Accumulibacter sp.: one gene and its partner. The protein of the gene in region 2 interacts with the protein of the main gene of each other region in a pairwise test. Links are inferred from orthologs where the notes say so. Each region holds a gene or a part of one and is shown on either strand. Other genes may lie near its edges. The genes, in order: V5B60_RS10635 and dsbD.

Region 1 (7,859 bases), 610 kb from region 2 along the record:
GGTGCCGTTCAGCTTGCGGGTGAAGGTGACGGTGTAGGTGTCACCGCTCTTGCTGCCCTCGGCCTTGACGCCGGCGCTGCCGCCCTCCATGTTGCGCTTGTCGGTCACCGATCCGTCAGCCGCCTTGGCACCCTTGGCGCTCTTCCACTGCATCAGCTCGTAGGCGCCGTCCTTGGTGTACTTGGTCTTCTTGTCGTCGGCGCCAGGCATCGTCCGTGCGTCGCTGTGGCAGGTGGCCCAGCAACCGACCTGCGCACCCTGGGTGACCTTGTCGTTGGCGAAGAGGACCGTCGCCTTGACCTCGTTCTCCTTGTCGGCCGGGTCGACGCCGCCACCTGGCGCCTTGAAAGTCAGACGGACGTAGAGGTTGTCCTTGTCGTAGGCGGTCTGCACGGCGACCGGGAAATTCATCGTCTTCGGCGCGCCCTTGGGCTCGAGATCCTTGCCGGCAAGGCGCTTCATGTCGAAGTTGAGGCCGCCCTTTTCCTCATGGCAGCCGACGCAGCTCTCGCCCTTGTTGAGGCCGGTCCGCCCGCTGTGGTCGGATTTCTTCATGATCCATTCGATCGGCGTCACGCCGGCGTGGAACACTTGAATGTCGCGCTTGGGAACCTTGCTCCAGTCGGGAGCAGCAGCCTGTGCGAGCTGCGGACCGAGAGCCAGCAGGGCGCCGAAGAGGGCCAGGGAAACGCTCGTTCTTTTCATTTCGGACTCCACTCAAGGGTTGATGCGGTTGGTACGTGTCAGCGGCCACGCGACGTCGATCGAACGTCGATGGCCGCGCCTGGGGCAAAGGGGTTTGTGGCGAAGGGGGCTACTCGTCGTCCTCTTCCGGCATGTTCTTCGGTTTCGAGTGCGCGATTCCCTTGTGGCAGTCGATACAGGTCTTCTTGTCTTCCTGACCTATCTTGTGCATCTTGGAAGCACGCGCCTTCTGTTTCTCGATGTCCATCGCCGAGAATGAGTGGCAGTTGCGGCATTCGCGCGAGTCGCTCGCCTTCATCCGGTTCCACTCGTTGGTCGCCAGTTCGAGGCGCTTGGCGTCGAACTTCTCGGGCGTCGAAATGGTGCCCATGACCTTGCCGTACAGTTCCTTGCTGGCGGCGATCTTGCGCATCATCTTGTGCCCCCAGTCCTTCGGCACGTGGCAGTCGGAGCAGTAGGCGCGGACGCCGGTGCGGTTGCTGTAGTGGATCGTCTTCTTGTACTCTTGGTACACGTTGTCCTTCATCTCGTGACAACCGATGCAGAACTCGAGCGTGTTGGTGGCTTCCATCGCCGTGTTGAAGCCACCCCAGAAGAAGACGCCGGCAACGAAGCCGACCGACAGCAGCGCCAGCAGCGAGTACTTCGTACTCGGGCGTTTGAGGCGGGCCCAGAACCCGGAGCTGTCATCGGTCACGCTGTTACCTCCCTGTCATTGTCAGGCCGTCGGTCGGCTTGCCGAGGCTGCGCGAAGTCTAGCGGATGGGCCGGTGGCCGCGGTTTGATCTGTGCTAACAAATGCGGCGATGGTGCGCTGCATCGGCTGCCATGAAGCGGGCGACGCGCGCGGGCGGAAGACCACTGACGGCAGCCCTTGTCGGTCCGCCGCGTTCGGTCCGCCAGGGACGGACTCCGGCGGTGCGGCCGGTGCGCCGCCACCGCTGCTCCTTGCCGGACCGACAGGCAGGTGAGCGTTCGCTCACGGCTGCACCTGGTCGATGATCAGGCGCAGCTTGCGGTTGCCCGGCTTGACGCCGGTGATGCGGCCGAAAAGGTCGCCGGACGAAGTGCTGGTGCCGCCGGCGCGGGTGATCCGCGCTTCGACGCTGACGCTGGGGAAGTCGGAGATCTTCCGGCCACCGGCGAGTGCCATCGAGTCGTCGAGACGGAAGTCGAGTGGCAGGTCGGCGACCGTCGCGCGCATCGCCGCCAGCGGCATGCGCGACCCGTCCTCGGCGCGGGCGAAGACGAATACGACGTCGTCCGGCCGCGCGCGGCCGGCCAGCTTGCCGCTCAGCGCCACCTCGCCGGCGACCTGGCCGGAGCCGCGGCCGCCCTTCGTCGCCGTTGTGCCGCCAGCGGTTCGGGCGGCGGCGATGTCTCGTGCCTCGCCGATCGCCGCGGCGACCGTCTTTGCCTCGTCGCTGCCGGGTTCGAGCTGCGACAGGAGGCGTGACCAGTAGTCGGCGGCAGCGGCGAAATCCTGCCGTTCCCGGGCTGCCGCGCCGGCGAGCAGCAGCGCCTGTGCTTCGTTCGGGTCGATCTCCAGTGCCCGCTTGATCAGTTCGCCCGCCTTGCCCTGCAGGCTGCCGCCATGCACCTGGCTGAGCACCTCCGCGTAGTCGGCGAGCAGGCCGGCATCCTGGTCGACGACGCTGCCGGCACGGGCGTAGGCGTCGGCCGCCTCGGGGTAACGCTCGAGGACCTTGTACGAGCGCGCCAGCATGACCCAGCCCTTGCCGTCTTCCGGGTTCTTCTTCAGTCTTTCGACCAGCCCGCCGATCATCGCGTCGATCTGCTCGGGAGCGATGCGCGCCTGTCGTTGCAGAGGGTCGAGAGCGCCCGGGTTGCCGAGCAGCGCATAGCCGGCAGCAGCGGCCAGCGGGATGACAAGGAGGAGGAACAGCGCCGTGCGCCGGCCACCGCCTTGGCTGAGCGGTGCGGCCGGCTGCGTCTCCACTTCGTCGAGCAGGCGGCGCTGCAGCTCGCTGCGCGCCTGCGCCGCCTCGGCGGCGCCGAGCGTGCCTTCGTCCCGCTCGCGTTCGAGTTCGGCGAGCTGGTCGCGGAAGATCGCCAGATGGGTTTCGCGCCGGTCGGCGCCGGCGGCCGGTGGCGCCGACCGCCACAGCGGCAGCAGCAGGATGGCCAGTGCGGCGGCGAGCAGCAGCGCCGCAACGATGATGAAGGCAGTCATGCTCGTCCTAGTCGGGACCGCTGCGGGCGGGAGTCATGCGGCGTCTTCCCTGGCCGCAGACTGGAAGCTGGCCGGTGGCGGTGGAATGAGGCGATGCTGGGCACCTGCGGCCCGGTCGGCAGAAGTCATGGCCGTGGCGGCGCGTCCGGATCGTGCAGCAGCGCCTCGGCACGCCGCGTCTCGTCGGCGTTCAGCGGGCGCTGCTTGCGGAGTGCGCGCTCGCGCCGCCGCAGGTGGAGCAGAAGCGCGCCCAGGGCAGCGACGAAGAGCAGGCCGGGACCAAACCAGAGCAGCAGCGTCGTCCCCTTCAGGGGCGGCCGGTAACGGACGAAATCGCCGTAGCGGCTGACCATGAACTCCATGATCTCGGCGTCGCTGCGGCCGTCACGGATCAGGCTGCGGATCTCGCGGCGCAGGTCGTTGGCCAGTTCGGCGTTCGATCCGGACAGCGACTCGTTCTGGCAGACGAGGCAGCGCAACTCGGAGGAGATCGCCACCAGGCGCTTCTCGGTCGCCTCGTCGGCGGCGAGCGGTGCCGCCTCCCGGGCCTGCAGGCGGCTGCCGGCGATGGCGGTGAGGAGCAGGAATACGATGAGCAGCCAGCGGCTCATCGGTTCAGCTCGGCGAGCAGCGGCAGGATCTTGCCGGCGAGGATGTCCGGCGTCACCGGGCCGGTGTGTTTCATGCGGATAATGCCGGCCTTGTCGATGACGTAGGTTTCGGGGACGCCATAGACGCCGTAGTCGATACCGACGCGGCCGTCGATGTCGAGCACGGAAAGGGTGTACGGATCGCCATGCCGGGCCAGCCAGCCGCCAGCGCGCTCGATGACCATCCGCTTCTCGGCGGCGGCGTCGAGCCTGCTGCTGTCGATCGCTCCGTCGCCGCGCACTTCCTTGTAGTTGAGGCCGATCAGCGGCACAGTCTGGCGCTTCGCCAGGTCGACGAGGAGCGGGTGCTCCTGCCGGCAGGAGACGCACCATGATGCCCAGACGTTGAGCAGCCAGGCCTTGCCAAGCATTTCCTGCGGCGAGAACTGCTGCTCCGGTGCATCCAGGCGCGCCAGCGAGAACGCCGGTGCCGGCTTGCCGACGAGCGGCGAGGGCACGTCGCGCGGGTTCAGGTTGAGGCCGACGGCGAGCAGGACGACGAGGACGACGAAGCCGATCAACGGCCAGAGAAACCGGTTCATGCGCGATCCCTCAACTGTTCTGCGGCACGGGCGTGGCAGCCGATGCCGGCTGTGCCGAGGGCGCGCGCGCCTTGATGCGGTAGCGACGATCACTCATCGCGGCGAGTCCGCCGATGGCCATCAGCACGCAGCCACCCCAGATCCAGTCGACGAATGGCTTGTGGTAGACGCGCACCGCCCACGCCGCTTCCGGTCGCGACTTGTCGATCGGTTCACCCAGCGAGACGTACACGTCACGCAGCAGGCCGGTATCGATCGCCGCTTCGGTCATCGGCATCGAAGACGCGACGTAGAAACGCTTCTCGGGGTACATCTTGCGCAGCGTGTGCCCGTCGCGGATCAGATCGACGTCGCCGACCAGCGCGCGGTAGTTCGCACCCTGCTGCTGGCGGACGCCGTTGAAGCGGAAGACGTAGCCACCGACGCTGACGGTGTCGCCGATGTCCATGCGCACGTCCTTCTCGGTCTGGTAGCCGCCGACCATGGCGACGCCGACGATGAAGACGGCGATGCCGAGATGCGCCAGGTGCATGCCGTAGAAGCTGCGCGGCTGCCGGCCGAGCGTTGGCAGCAGCGCCTGCCCGGCGCGCGTCGCCTGCACCCGCTGGTAGATGTTGAGCAGCGTGCTGCAGGCGATCCACGCCGCCAGCAGCAGGCTGAGCGCGACCAGCGGTTTCCATGCGCCGGCGAGGAACGGTGCTCCGGCCCCGACCAGCGCCGCCGTCAGGAAAGCCCAGCGCAGCGTTCGCACCAGCTCGCCGAGTTCTGCCTGCTTCCAGCGGACGAAGGGTGCGACGCCCATCAGGAACACCGCCGGCAGCATCAGTGGCACGAAGACGGCATCGAAATAGGGCGGGCCGACCGAGAGCTTGCCGGCGCCGAGGGCGTCGATCAGGAGTGGGTAGAGCGTGCCGAGCAGCACCGAGGCGCAGGCGACGACGAGCAGCACGTTGTTGGTCAACAGCAGTGATTCGCGCGAAAGCAGGGCGAAGCGGCCACCGAGGCCCACCTTCGGTGCGCGCCAGGCGAACAGCGCCAGCGAGCTGCCGATGACGGCGACCAGGAAAGCGAGGATGAAGATGCCGCGCCGCGGGTCGGTGGCGAAGGCATGCACCGAGGTCAGGACGCCGGAGCGGACGAGGAAGGTACCGAGCAGCGACAGGGAGAACGCCGAAATGGCGAGGAGGACCGTCCAGTTCTTGAAGCTGCCGCGCTTTTCGGTCACCGCCAGCGAATGCACCAGGGCCGTGCCGACCAGCCAGGGCATGAACGACGCGTTCTCGACCGGATCCCAGAACCACCAGCCGCCCCAGCCGAGTTCGTAATAGGCCCACCACGAGCCGAGGGCGATTCCCAGCGTCAGGAAGATCCAGGCGGCGGTCGTCCACGGTCGCGACCAGCGTGCCCAGGCGGCGTCGAGCTGGCCGGAGAGCAGCGCCGCGATGGCGAAGGCAAAGGCCACCGAGAAGCCGACGTAGCCCATGTAGAGCATTGGCGGATGAAAGATCAGGCCGGGATCCTGCAGCAGCGGGTTGAGGTCGCGACCCTCCTCGGCGCCCGGCAGCAGGCGCTCGAAGGGGTTCGAGGTGAGCAGGATGAAGAGCAGGAAGCCGGCGCTGACCAGTCCGAGGACGCCGAGTACCCGTGCCACCATGTGATCGGGCAGCTGTCGCGACAACAGGGCGACCGCCAGCGCCCACAGCACGAGCATCAGGACCCAGAGGAGCAGGGAACCCTCGTGCCCACCCCAGACGGCGGCGATGCGATACTGCAGTGGCAGCAGGCTATTCGAGTGCTGGGCGACGTAGAGCACCGAGAAGTCGTTCTGCACGAAGGCGGCGGTCAGGCAGCCGAAGGCGGCCCCCAGCAGCAGCGCCTGGACGATCGCCGCCGGGCGGGCAAGGGCAATCCACGGTTGCCGTCCGCTGTGGGCGCCGAGCAGCGGCAGCGTTCCCTGCGTCAGCGCGACGCACAGCGCGAGAATGAGGGCGAAGGTGCCGAGTTCCGGGATCATGGGCGTCTCGTCCGGGTCACTGCCTGGTCGTGCGGGCGGCGGCTTCGGCTGCCGCCCTGTTCGCTGCCGCCCGCTGGTGCGCATCGCCGACCGCCTTGGCGGCTTCCGGCGGCATGTAGTTCTCGTCGTGCTTCGCAAGGACCTCGCTGGCGGTGAAGACGCCGTCTTCGGCGAGCTTGCCCTGCGCGACGACACCCTTGCCCTCCTGGAACAGGTCGGGCAGGATTCCCTTGTAGGCGACGGTCATGTCCTTCTCGGTATCGGTGACGACGAAGCGCAGCGTCACGCCGTCCGGCTGGCGTTGCAGCGAGCCTTCCTTGACCATGCCGCCGATGCGGAAGCTCTTGCCCTGCGGCGCCTCGCCGGCGGCGACCTGGGTCGGCGAGAAGAAGAAGACGAGGTTGCTGCGGAAGGCGTTGAGCACCAGGGTTGCGGCGACGGCGAGGATCGCGAGGCCACCGAGAATGAGCGCGATGCGTTTGTGACGAGGCTTCAATCGTTGCTCCTGTTTGCCGTACCCCGCTGGCTGGTCGCGCTGGCTTGGCCGCGCTCCGCCGCTTCGGCCCGGTACTGTCTTCTGAGGCGGGCGATCAGGCTCTTGCGACCCCGCAGCAGCAGCATCGGTTCCGCCACCATCAGCAGCACCATCACCAGCAGCGATCCCCAGACGTAGGGGCCATGCCGGCCCATCGCCAGGAATTCGGCAAGACTGTTCCAGTGGATCATCCTATTCCTTCCCGCCGAGCAACGTGCGCACCCAGTCGGTATGCCGCTCGCGTTCGAGCATGATGACGCGCACGCGCATCAGCGCCACCGCGATGCTGTACATCCAGCAGGCGAGCGCGCACAGCAGCATGCCCCAGAGCATCATCGCCGCCATGCTCGGAGCCTTGGCCAGGCTGACCGAAGCGCCCTGGTGCAGCGTGTTCCACCACTGGACCGAAAAATAGATGATCGGGATGTTGACCACCCCGACCAGCGCCAGGATCGCGCCCGCCCTGTCGGCACGGCGAGGGTCGTCGATCGCCGCCTGCAGGGCGATGAAGCCGATGTAGAGGAAGAGCAGGATCAGTTCGGAGGTCAGGCGCGCGTCCCAGACCCACCACGTGCCCCACATCGGCTTGCCCCACAGGGCCCCGGTCCACAGCGAGAGAAAGGCGAAGAGGGCGCCGGTCGGCGCCAGCGCCGACGCCATCATCCCCGACAGGCGGGTGTTGAAGGCGAGTCCGGTCGCCGCCCAGAAGGCCATCACCAGGTAGATGAACATCGACAGCCACGATGCCGGCACGTGCAGGAAGATGATCCGGTAGCCCTCGCCCTGCTGCGCGTCGGTCGGCGCCAGCAGGAAGCCGATGCCGAGGCCGGCGACGCCGAAGATCGCGGCGAGACCCCAGAACCACGGAATCATGCGGCCGGCGAGCGGGTAAAAGCTCTGCGGGCTGGCATACCTGAACCAGTTGATCAGTCTGTTGCTCATCTATTCCAGGGCGACTCGCAGCGCCGCGGCCGTTGGCCACGGCGCAAAAAACACGCCACCGAGCGCCAGGGCGCCGAGCAGCGACAGGTGGGCCTGCGCTCCGAGGCCGGTGACCGTCGCATCGACGGCACCGGCGCCGAAGATCAGCACCGGAATGTACAGCGGCAGGACCAGCAGCGACAGCAGGACACCGCCGCCGCGCACGCCGAGGGTCAGCGCGGCGCCGATGGCGCCGATCCCGGACAGCGCCGGCGTGCCGATCAGCAGCGACAGCGTC
Region 2 (7,930 bases):
CGACCTCGCTGTCGACGCCGTCTTCCTCTGCCGTCCCCTGTTCGCGGACCAGATCCTCGACCAGCTTCTGCAGCGACAGCAGCGACCGCACCTCGGTGAGGTGCACCTCGGCGAGCCGTTGCTGCAGGGTTTCCGGTTCGGCCGGCCTGGTGTATTCTTGGCTCATCGCGGTCCTCCTGATCGGGCTGGGCGCAGGGGGGAAAAAGCGGGATTGTACGCTCCCGGAGCAGGCCGGTGGACCTTTTGCCGCCCCTTGGGCTGATCGCCCGAAGCGCCGGCTGTGCTGGCTCGTCGCCGGACGCGGATGATGGTGGACGGGCTTCGGAGGTGCGTCGTGGTGACTGGGCCGGGAGCCGACATGGTTGCAGAGGAAGCAGCGGGCGGCGAACGGCGATCGGGACTGGCGGCCACTGCCGTGGCTGCGATGGGCGTCGTCTTTGGTGACATCGGCACCAGCCCCTTGTATACGATGAAGGAAGTGTTCGGCGGCCATCACCCGCTGCCGCCCAGCGCGGGCAACGTCCTGGGCATCCTGTCGCTGGTCTTCTGGGCGCTGACGATCACTGTCTCGCTGAAGTACGTCCTCTTCATCATGCGGGCCGACAACCGCGGCGAGGGCGGCATCATGGCGCTGACGGCGCTGGCACTGCGCACCGCGAATGCGACGCCGCGGATTCTCTGGCTGATGTCGGTGCTGGGCATCTTCGGCGCCGCACTGTTCTACGGCGATGCGGTCATCACGCCGGCGATGTCGGTGCTGTCGGCAGTCGAGGGACTGGAAGTGGCGACACCGCTGCTCAAGCCCTGGGTGCTGCCGATCACCGTCGTCATTCTCGTCCTCCTCTTCGTCTTCCAGCGCCATGGCACCGCCGCCGTCGGCGCCCTCTTCGGTCCGCTGATGATGCTCTGGTTCTTGACCCTCGGTTTGCTCGGGCTGTGGAACGTGATCCAGAACCCGTCTGTGCTGGCGGCGATCAACCCCTGGTACGCGCTGTCCTTCTGCCTCGGGCAGCCGGGCATGGCGTTCCTCGCGCTGGGCTCGGTCGTCCTCGCGATCACCGGTGGCGAGGCGCTGTACGCGGACATGGGACACTTTGGCCGGCGGGCGATCAAATGGGCGTGGTTTGCCCTCGTCTTCCCGCTGCTCTACCTGAACTACCTCGGCCAGGGCGCGCTGATCCTCGCCGACCCGCAGGCGATCACCAGTCCCTTCTTCCGCCTCGTCCCCGACGAGCGGCTGGTTCTGCCATTGGTCGTCCTCGCCACGACGGCGACGGTGATCGCTTCGCAGGCGGTGATCTCGGGCGCCTTCTCGCTCACCAGCCAGGCCATGCAACTCGGCTACTGCCCACGCATCCAGGTACGCTTCACCTCGGAGCGCGAGAAGGGCCAGATCTACGTCCCGAACATCAACTGGCTGCTCCTGCTGACGGTGATCGTCGTCGTCCTCGGCTTCCGCTCGTCGTCCAACCTGGCGTCGGCCTACGGTATCGCCGTCACCCTGACGATGATGATCGACACCCTGCTTGCCTTCGTCGTCGTGCGTGCCCTGTGGCAGTGGAGCTGGCCGCGCGCGGCACTCTTTCTCGTCTTTTTCGTCGTCGTCGACTTCGCCTTCTTCGCCGCCAACGTGATCAAGATCGTCGATGGCGGCTGGTTCCCGCTGGCCGTCGGTACCGCCGTCTTCGTTCTCCTGTCGACCTGGCGGCTCGGCCGCCGGCTGCTTGCCGAAAGGCAGCGACAGCAGTCGATTCCGCTCGCCGACTTCATCGCCGGCATTGCCGTCGACGGGCCGCAGCGGGTGCGCGGCAGCGGCGTCTTTCTCACCTCCCATCCCGAAGGGGTGCCGCGTGCACTGCTGCACAACCTGAACCACAACCAGGTGCTGCACGAGCGGGTGGTCGTCCTCAACGTCGCGGTTGCCGATGTGCCGCACGTCGCCGAGGCCGAGCGTGTCCGCGTCGAGGCGCTTGGCCAGGGCTTCCACCGCGTCCATGTCGCCTACGGCTTCAAGGACGAACCCGACCTGCCGCGTGCGCTCGCCCTCTGCGCCGCCGATGGACTCGCCTTGGACATGATGTCCACCTCGTTCTTCCTCGGGCGCGACACGGTCGTCCGTTTGCCCCCCGGACAGCAGGCGCGTATGGCAAACTGGCGGCAGACCCTGTTCAACTGGATGTTCCGCAATGCCGATACCGCGACCGAGTTCTTCAAGCTGCCGCCAAACCGTGTCGTCGAGCTCGGGGCGCAGGTCGAGCTGTGCTGACGACGCGTCGGCAAATCATGCGACAGCGCTCGCGGACACGCCGGCCGGGTGTGCCGCAGCCGCTCGCGACGCGCGACCGGCTCGTCCGATCTGGTGGCTCGCCGCCGCCGCGCTTGCACTGGCTGCCATCGGCAGCCCGCTGTCGGCCGACAACCTGCCGCCGGCGCCGACCGAGCTTGGCACGATTCGCCGCAACGAGCAGGGGCAACTGGAGGTCGTGCGGCCTCCGGCGGCCAGCCCGGCAGCCGCTTCGTCCCCCGTCGAGACGCCTGCCGCCAGGCGCGCCGGCAGTCAGCGCGTGGCCGCCGACGGCCAGCCGGGGGTTGCCGGCAGCGGCCGGACGATCGTCGTCGGTGAGCGGGAAGCGGTGCGCAGCATCAGCGAAGCGGCGCGGCTGGCGCGCGACGGCGACACGATCGAGATTCGCCCGGGCGAATACCGACGGCAGGCCGTGGTGTGGACGCAGGACCGATTGACGATTCGCGGCGTCGGTAGGCGGCCGGTCCTCATCGCCGATGGGGACAGCGCCGAGGGCAAGGCACTGTGGGTGGTGCGCAGTGCGCAGATGACGATCGACAACCTCGAATTCCGCGGCGTGCGCGTCGCTGCCGGCAACGGCGCCGGCATCCGTTTCGAGAGCGGCCACCTGAAGGTCGTCCGCTGCGCCTTCTTCGACAACGAGATGGGCATTCTCACGAGCAACGCGGCCGACGCCGTCCTCGAAGTGGAAAACAGCGAGTTCGGTGCTGCTCCCCGCCATGCCGGTGCGCTGCACCATCTGCTCTACGCTGGCACGATCGCCCGCCTGAAGGTCAGCGGTAGCCGTTTTCAACAGGGTTACCTCGGACACCTGATCAAGTCGCGGGCGCGCGAGAGTTCGATCCTCTACAACCTGCTGGTCGATGGGGTCGGCGGCAGCGCCTCGTACGAGCTCGAATTTCCCAACGGCGGAATCGCCTGGGTGATCGGCAACATCATCGGGCAGAGCGCGACGACCGACAACCCGGTCGTCGTTTCCTATGGCGCCGAAGGCGAGCGCTGGCCGGACAATGCGCTTCATCTGGCGCACAACACCCTCGTCGACGACACGCCCGGCGGGCGCTTCCTGCAGGTCTGGAGCGAGCGACTGCCGGCCGTGACCGAGGTCTGGGCGATCAACAACCTGCTCGTCGGCCGCGGCATCTTCGCGCCGCAGGGCACGGGACGCCACGATGGCAACCAGTCCGTCGAGGCCGCGACCCTGGTCGACGTCGATGGCCTGCCTTTCGTGCTGCCGCAGGCGTCGCCGTTGCGCGGCAGGGCGAAGGCGCCGGGATTTGCCCGTGGCCAGAGCCTGGCGCCAACGGCGGAGTTCCGCTTGCCGGCGAAGACCCTGCCGTTGCTGCCGGGCAAGCCGTTGTCGCCGGGCGCGCTGCAGTAGGACTGAGTCAGTTCAGGCGCGCCAGCAGGCCGAGAAACTCCTCGGCACTCTGGAAGCCGACGACGCGGATGCCTTCGATCTCCCGTCCCTGCCGGTCGAAGAAGATGATTCCCGGCGGGCCGTAGAGCTTGAAGCGTTGCAGGAGGGCCTGGTCGGCTGCCGAGTTGGCGGTGACGTCGGCCTGCAGGAGGGTCCAGCCCACCAGTTTCGCCTGCACGCGTGGATCGGCGAAGGTGAAGCGCTCCATCTCCTTGCACGAGACGCACCAGTCGGCATAGAAATCGAGCATCACCGGCCGTCCGGCGCTGGCCAGCCGGCTGTCGAGTTCCTCGACCGTGCGCACGCGCTCGAAAGGCAGGTGCCGGGCATCGCTGCCGGCGGCGCTGCTGCGCAGCACCGAGAGCGGTTGCAGCGGGTCACGCGAACCGGCGAGCGTGCCGAGCAGCATCGCGGCGCCGAAGAGCAGCATGACGATGCCGATTCCCTTCCAGAAGCGCTGCCAGCCCCTCGCGTGTGGTGGCAGCGGGTCGAGCGCGTGCAGGTAGATCGCCGGCACGATCAGCAGCAGCGCCCAGGCCAGCATCTGCAGCACCGGCGGGATCACCGGCGACACCAGCCAGACGGCGGTCGCCAGCAGGATGACGCCGACGGCCTTCTTCACCGCCTCCATCCAAGGTCCCGACTTCGGCAGCAGGGTGCCGGCGCTGGCGCCGACGACGAGCAGCGGCGCACCCATGCCGAGCGCCAGCGAGAACAGCGCCGCGCCGCCGAGCACCGCATCGCCGCTCTGGCCGATGTAGAGCAGGGCCCCGGCCAGCGGCGCGGCGACGCACGGGCCGACGATCAGTGCCGACAGCGCGCCCATCGCCGCGACACCGGGCAGCGAGCCGCCGCGGATGTGGCTCGCTTCCACCGATACCCGGCTTTGCACGATGCTCGGCAGCTGCAGCTCATAAAAGCCGAACATCGACAGCGAGAGGAGAACGAAGACGGCGGCGAAGGCGCCGAGGACCCAGGGATTCTGCAGCGTCGTCGCGAGCAGGGTGCCGGTGAGGCCGGCGGCGACACCGGCGGCGGCGTAGGTCACCGCCATGCCGAGCACGTAGGCCAGCGAGAGCAGGAAGCCGCGCGCATGCGAGACGCCATGACCGTCGCGCCCGGCGCCGACGATGATCCCCGAGAGGATCGGGATCATCGGAAAGACGCAGGGGGTCAGTGACAGCAGCAGACCGAAACCGAAGAAGCTGCCGATCAGCAACCAGAAGCCGGCATGCCGGAACAATTGCGCAATGCGGCCGGACTCGTCGCCGGCTGTGCCGGCGGCTGCCGGTGCGGCGACCGCGCCCACCGCCGCCGGATCGGGCAGCTCGACGGCGAGCGTGTGCTGCTGCGGCGGATAGCAGATGCCGGCATCGGCGCAACCCTGCGAGGTCACGCGCAGCGTCAGCGGCAGCGGCCCCGGGCTGTCGCGCTCGACCGGCAGCCGGATGAGCACCTGGTCGTAGAATACCTCGACACGGCCGAAGGTCTCGTCGTGTTTTTCCTTGCCCGGTGGCAGCAGCGGCGTTCCGAGGCGGATCGTCGCCGGTTCGACGGCGAAGCGGAACTTGTCGCGGTACAGGTAATATCCCTTGGCGATGCTGAAGCGCACCTCGAGCGTCTGCCCGTCGAGCGCACGCACGCTCGGCTTGAAGGCCACCGCCGGGTCGAGGAACTCTTCCGCCTGGGCCAGCGTGGCGAGCAGCAGCAGGAGCGAGAGCAGGCAGCGGAGCATTGGCAGCTTCGGATTGCTCAGGTCGACGGCGCGGTTTCGGCCGCCACCCAGGCGAGATACTCGGGCAGGCCAGCGGCAATGTCGAGCGCGACCACTTCCGGCAACTCGTACGGATGGCTGGCGCGGATCGCCGCCGTCAGCTCGGCGAGGCGCGCCGCGCTGGTCTTGATCAGCAGTGGCACCTCGTCGGCTGTTTCGACCTTTCCCTGCCAGCGGTAAACAGAGCGGCAGGGGGCCAGGATGTTGACGCAGGCAGCGAGGCGCGCTTCGACGAGCCGTTCCGCCAGCGACCGTGCGGCCGATTGGTCGGGCAGATTGGTGAGGACGAGGAGGGCGGTCACGCGGCGCATTCTACCGCATCGGCGGTGACCGCTGCAGCCAGGCCGGTGCCTGCCCTGTGCATCCTGATCGTCAGGACGGCACGTTCGCTCCTGCCGTCTGCCGCGCTCTTTGGCGCCGCCTGCACTTCGTCTCAGGAATCATGGCCCGGATTGGTGCGCGCCAGGCGGCGCAGCAGCGCCGGCCACGCCAGTCCGCCACCGGCACCGCGCGTCACCTGCTCCCACTGCGCCTGCGCGCCGTCGATGATCGGTTGCGCGATGTACCGCAGCGGCTGTCCACGGCTCATCGCGCCGACCTGCATGCGGCAAGTCGTCTCGAAGAAGTACATGGCGACGAAGGCTTCGGCGACCGATCGGCCGACGGTCAGCAGACCATGGTTGCGCAGCATCAGGAAACGCCGGTCGCCCAGGTCGCGCACCAGGCGTGGCTTCTCGTCATCGACCAGCGCCACCCCCTCGTAGTCGTGGTAGGCGAGCGACGAGAGAACAAAGATCGAGTGCTGCGACAGCGGCAGCACGCCCGCCTCCTGTGCCGAGACCGCGACGCCGTTGACGCTGTGCAGGTGGAGGACGCAGATGGCATCGTCACGCGCCGCATGCACCGCGCTGTGGATGGTGAAGCCGGCCGGGTTGATCTCGTGTGGCGTGTCGTCGAGCTTGTTGCCGTGCACGTCGACCTTGACCAGGCTCGATGCGGTGATCTCGTCGAACATGAACCCGTAGGGATTGATCAGGAAATGGTGCTCGGGGCCGGGGACGCGGGCCGAGATGTGGGTGAAGATCAGGTCGTCCCAGCCGAACAGCGCCACCAGGCGATAGCAGGCGGCGAGATCGACGCGCTGCTGCCATTCGGCATCGCTGCAGCGGGAGCGGAGGGTGCTTGCGGAAAGGTTCATCGTTTTCTCCTCGTTCGGTTCTCGTTCTGTCGTATCGCTCGCGCCGGCGTCTGGCTGCGCCGAGCTGGGGGGCGGCAGCGCAACGGCCGCCGGCCGCCGGCCGACGCCGGCGACGGCGCCAGCGATCCGCCGTCCACCAGCCGGCGCTGCCGTTCCGCTCAGGCTTGGCCGCTTCCTGCGCCAGCGGCGGCATGCGGCAGCGGGATTGCTGCCGCTCCCCGGCGACCGGCACGTGAGCCGGCGGATGGAATCTTCAATCCACCGGGACCATCCTCGCATGCGCTCGACACAACTTTCCATTGTTGCGGGCTCATCGTTGCGTGCTGCCATTGAAAAATTCCGTCGCGCGTGTTCATCGAGTGAATCGCCTGCGCCGAGTTTTGCACCAAAGCGATGCGAGCTTGCGTCGCCGAGCTTCGCTGTTGCATCGCAGAGATGAAAAGTTCCGCTTGCGACATCGAAGTCTGCACCAGATCGGTGCAGGCTGGTATCGAGGGGGTTCGTCGCTGCGTCTGGGCGATGGAAGGTTCCACCTGCGGCATCGAAGTCTGCACCCTGTCGATGGAAGTTTCCATGTGTGAGGTCGGTCGTTGCATGCTGGCGATGGAAGGTTCCACCTTCGGCATGGCAGGTCGCACCTGCGGGGTCCATCGTTGATGTGAACGTGGCTTCGGCGCTGCTGCGGTCGAGAGGCCCATGCTGGAGCTGTTTTCAGGCAGCCTGCAATGCCGGTTCGATCAGCGTCGTGGCGAGACGTTCCTGCTGCGCGCGCGATTCGGCAAGGTCGGACTCGAGGCGGTCGACGAGAGCCAGCAACTCGTCGACTTTGGCGACGATGCGCCGTTGTTCGGACAATGAAGATGAATGGCGAAGCAACGGAATTCGCCCAACTGGTCTTGTCCACATCTGGGGAACGCCATTGCTTCGCCCGGTGGGGACCAAAGGATTCACCGAAAGGACTCGCTGGATTCCTGTTCCCCGCGAGTCTGACGCCGCGCGACAGATTCAGGTGCGGCGCGCACGGCCAGCGTGCACTGGCGAATCTCGTCGAGCCAGCGCAGCCGGTCGATGATGGGCAACGCGCTGTAGGCAAGCAGGCGCTCGTCCGAGGTCTCGTAGGCAAAGTCCGCCGCATCAATCCTGGCCGGCGCCTGCACGCGCGCCCCAATGCCTGCGAGCGAAGCAGCGCCTCGGCATCGGCGGCGTCGCGTTGGCGGCCTGTCGCTCGCTTGA

The links.
Region 1: the proteins of dsbD (region 2) and V5B60_RS10635 interact in binary tests that used the Escherichia coli proteins (3 or more experiments, as listed by UniProt). The link is inferred for Accumulibacter sp. from one-to-one orthologs.

The regions. Positions count from the first base shown.
Region 1 is NZ_JAZKUG010000001.1:2,403,155-2,411,013, forward strand. Bases 2,300-5,200 are described here. They hold V5B60_RS10635 (DsbE family thiol:disulfide interchange protein), read right to left. Parts: upstream 4,092-5,200; coding sequence 3,507-4,091; downstream 2,300-3,506. Other genes in these bases: ccmI (c-type cytochrome biogenesis protein CcmI), read right to left, coding at 2,300-2,899; V5B60_RS10630 (cytochrome c-type biogenesis protein), read right to left, coding at 3,025-3,510; V5B60_RS10640 (heme lyase CcmF/NrfE family subunit), read right to left, coding at 4,102-5,200. Also shown: V5B60_RS10615 (ethylbenzene dehydrogenase-related protein), read right to left, coding at 1-705; V5B60_RS10620 (NapC/NirT family cytochrome c), read right to left, coding at 815-1,402; more of ccmI, read right to left, coding at 1,685-2,299; more of V5B60_RS10640, read right to left, coding at 5,201-6,105; cytochrome c maturation protein CcmE, read right to left, coding at 6,122-6,601; heme exporter protein CcmD, read right to left, coding at 6,598-6,831; heme ABC transporter permease CcmC, read right to left, coding at 6,833-7,582; heme exporter protein CcmB, read right to left, coding at 7,583-7,859. UniProt on the Escherichia coli protein: Involved in disulfide bond formation. Catalyzes a late, reductive step in the assembly of periplasmic c-type cytochromes, probably the reduction of disulfide bonds of the apocytochrome c to allow covalent linkage with the heme.
Region 2 is NZ_JAZKUG010000001.1:3,012,219-3,020,148, forward strand. Bases 3,078-6,049 are described here. They hold dsbD (protein-disulfide reductase DsbD), read right to left. Parts: upstream 5,461-6,049; coding sequence 3,694-5,460; downstream 3,078-3,693. Other genes in these bases: V5B60_RS13395 (hypothetical protein), read left to right, coding at 3,078-3,686; cutA (divalent-cation tolerance protein CutA), read right to left, coding at 5,478-5,810; V5B60_RS13410 (class II aldolase/adducin family protein), read right to left, coding at 5,933-6,049. Also shown: V5B60_RS13385 (CorA family divalent cation transporter), read right to left, coding at 1-166; V5B60_RS13390 (potassium transporter Kup), read left to right, coding at 359-2,266; more of V5B60_RS13395, read left to right, coding at 2,229-3,077; more of V5B60_RS13410, read right to left, coding at 6,050-6,697; V5B60_RS13415 (hypothetical protein), read right to left, coding at 6,856-7,323; V5B60_RS13420 (hypothetical protein), read right to left, coding at 7,409-7,552; V5B60_RS13425 (hypothetical protein), read right to left, coding at 7,645-7,854. UniProt on the Escherichia coli protein: Required to facilitate the formation of correct disulfide bonds in some periplasmic proteins and for the assembly of the periplasmic c-type cytochromes.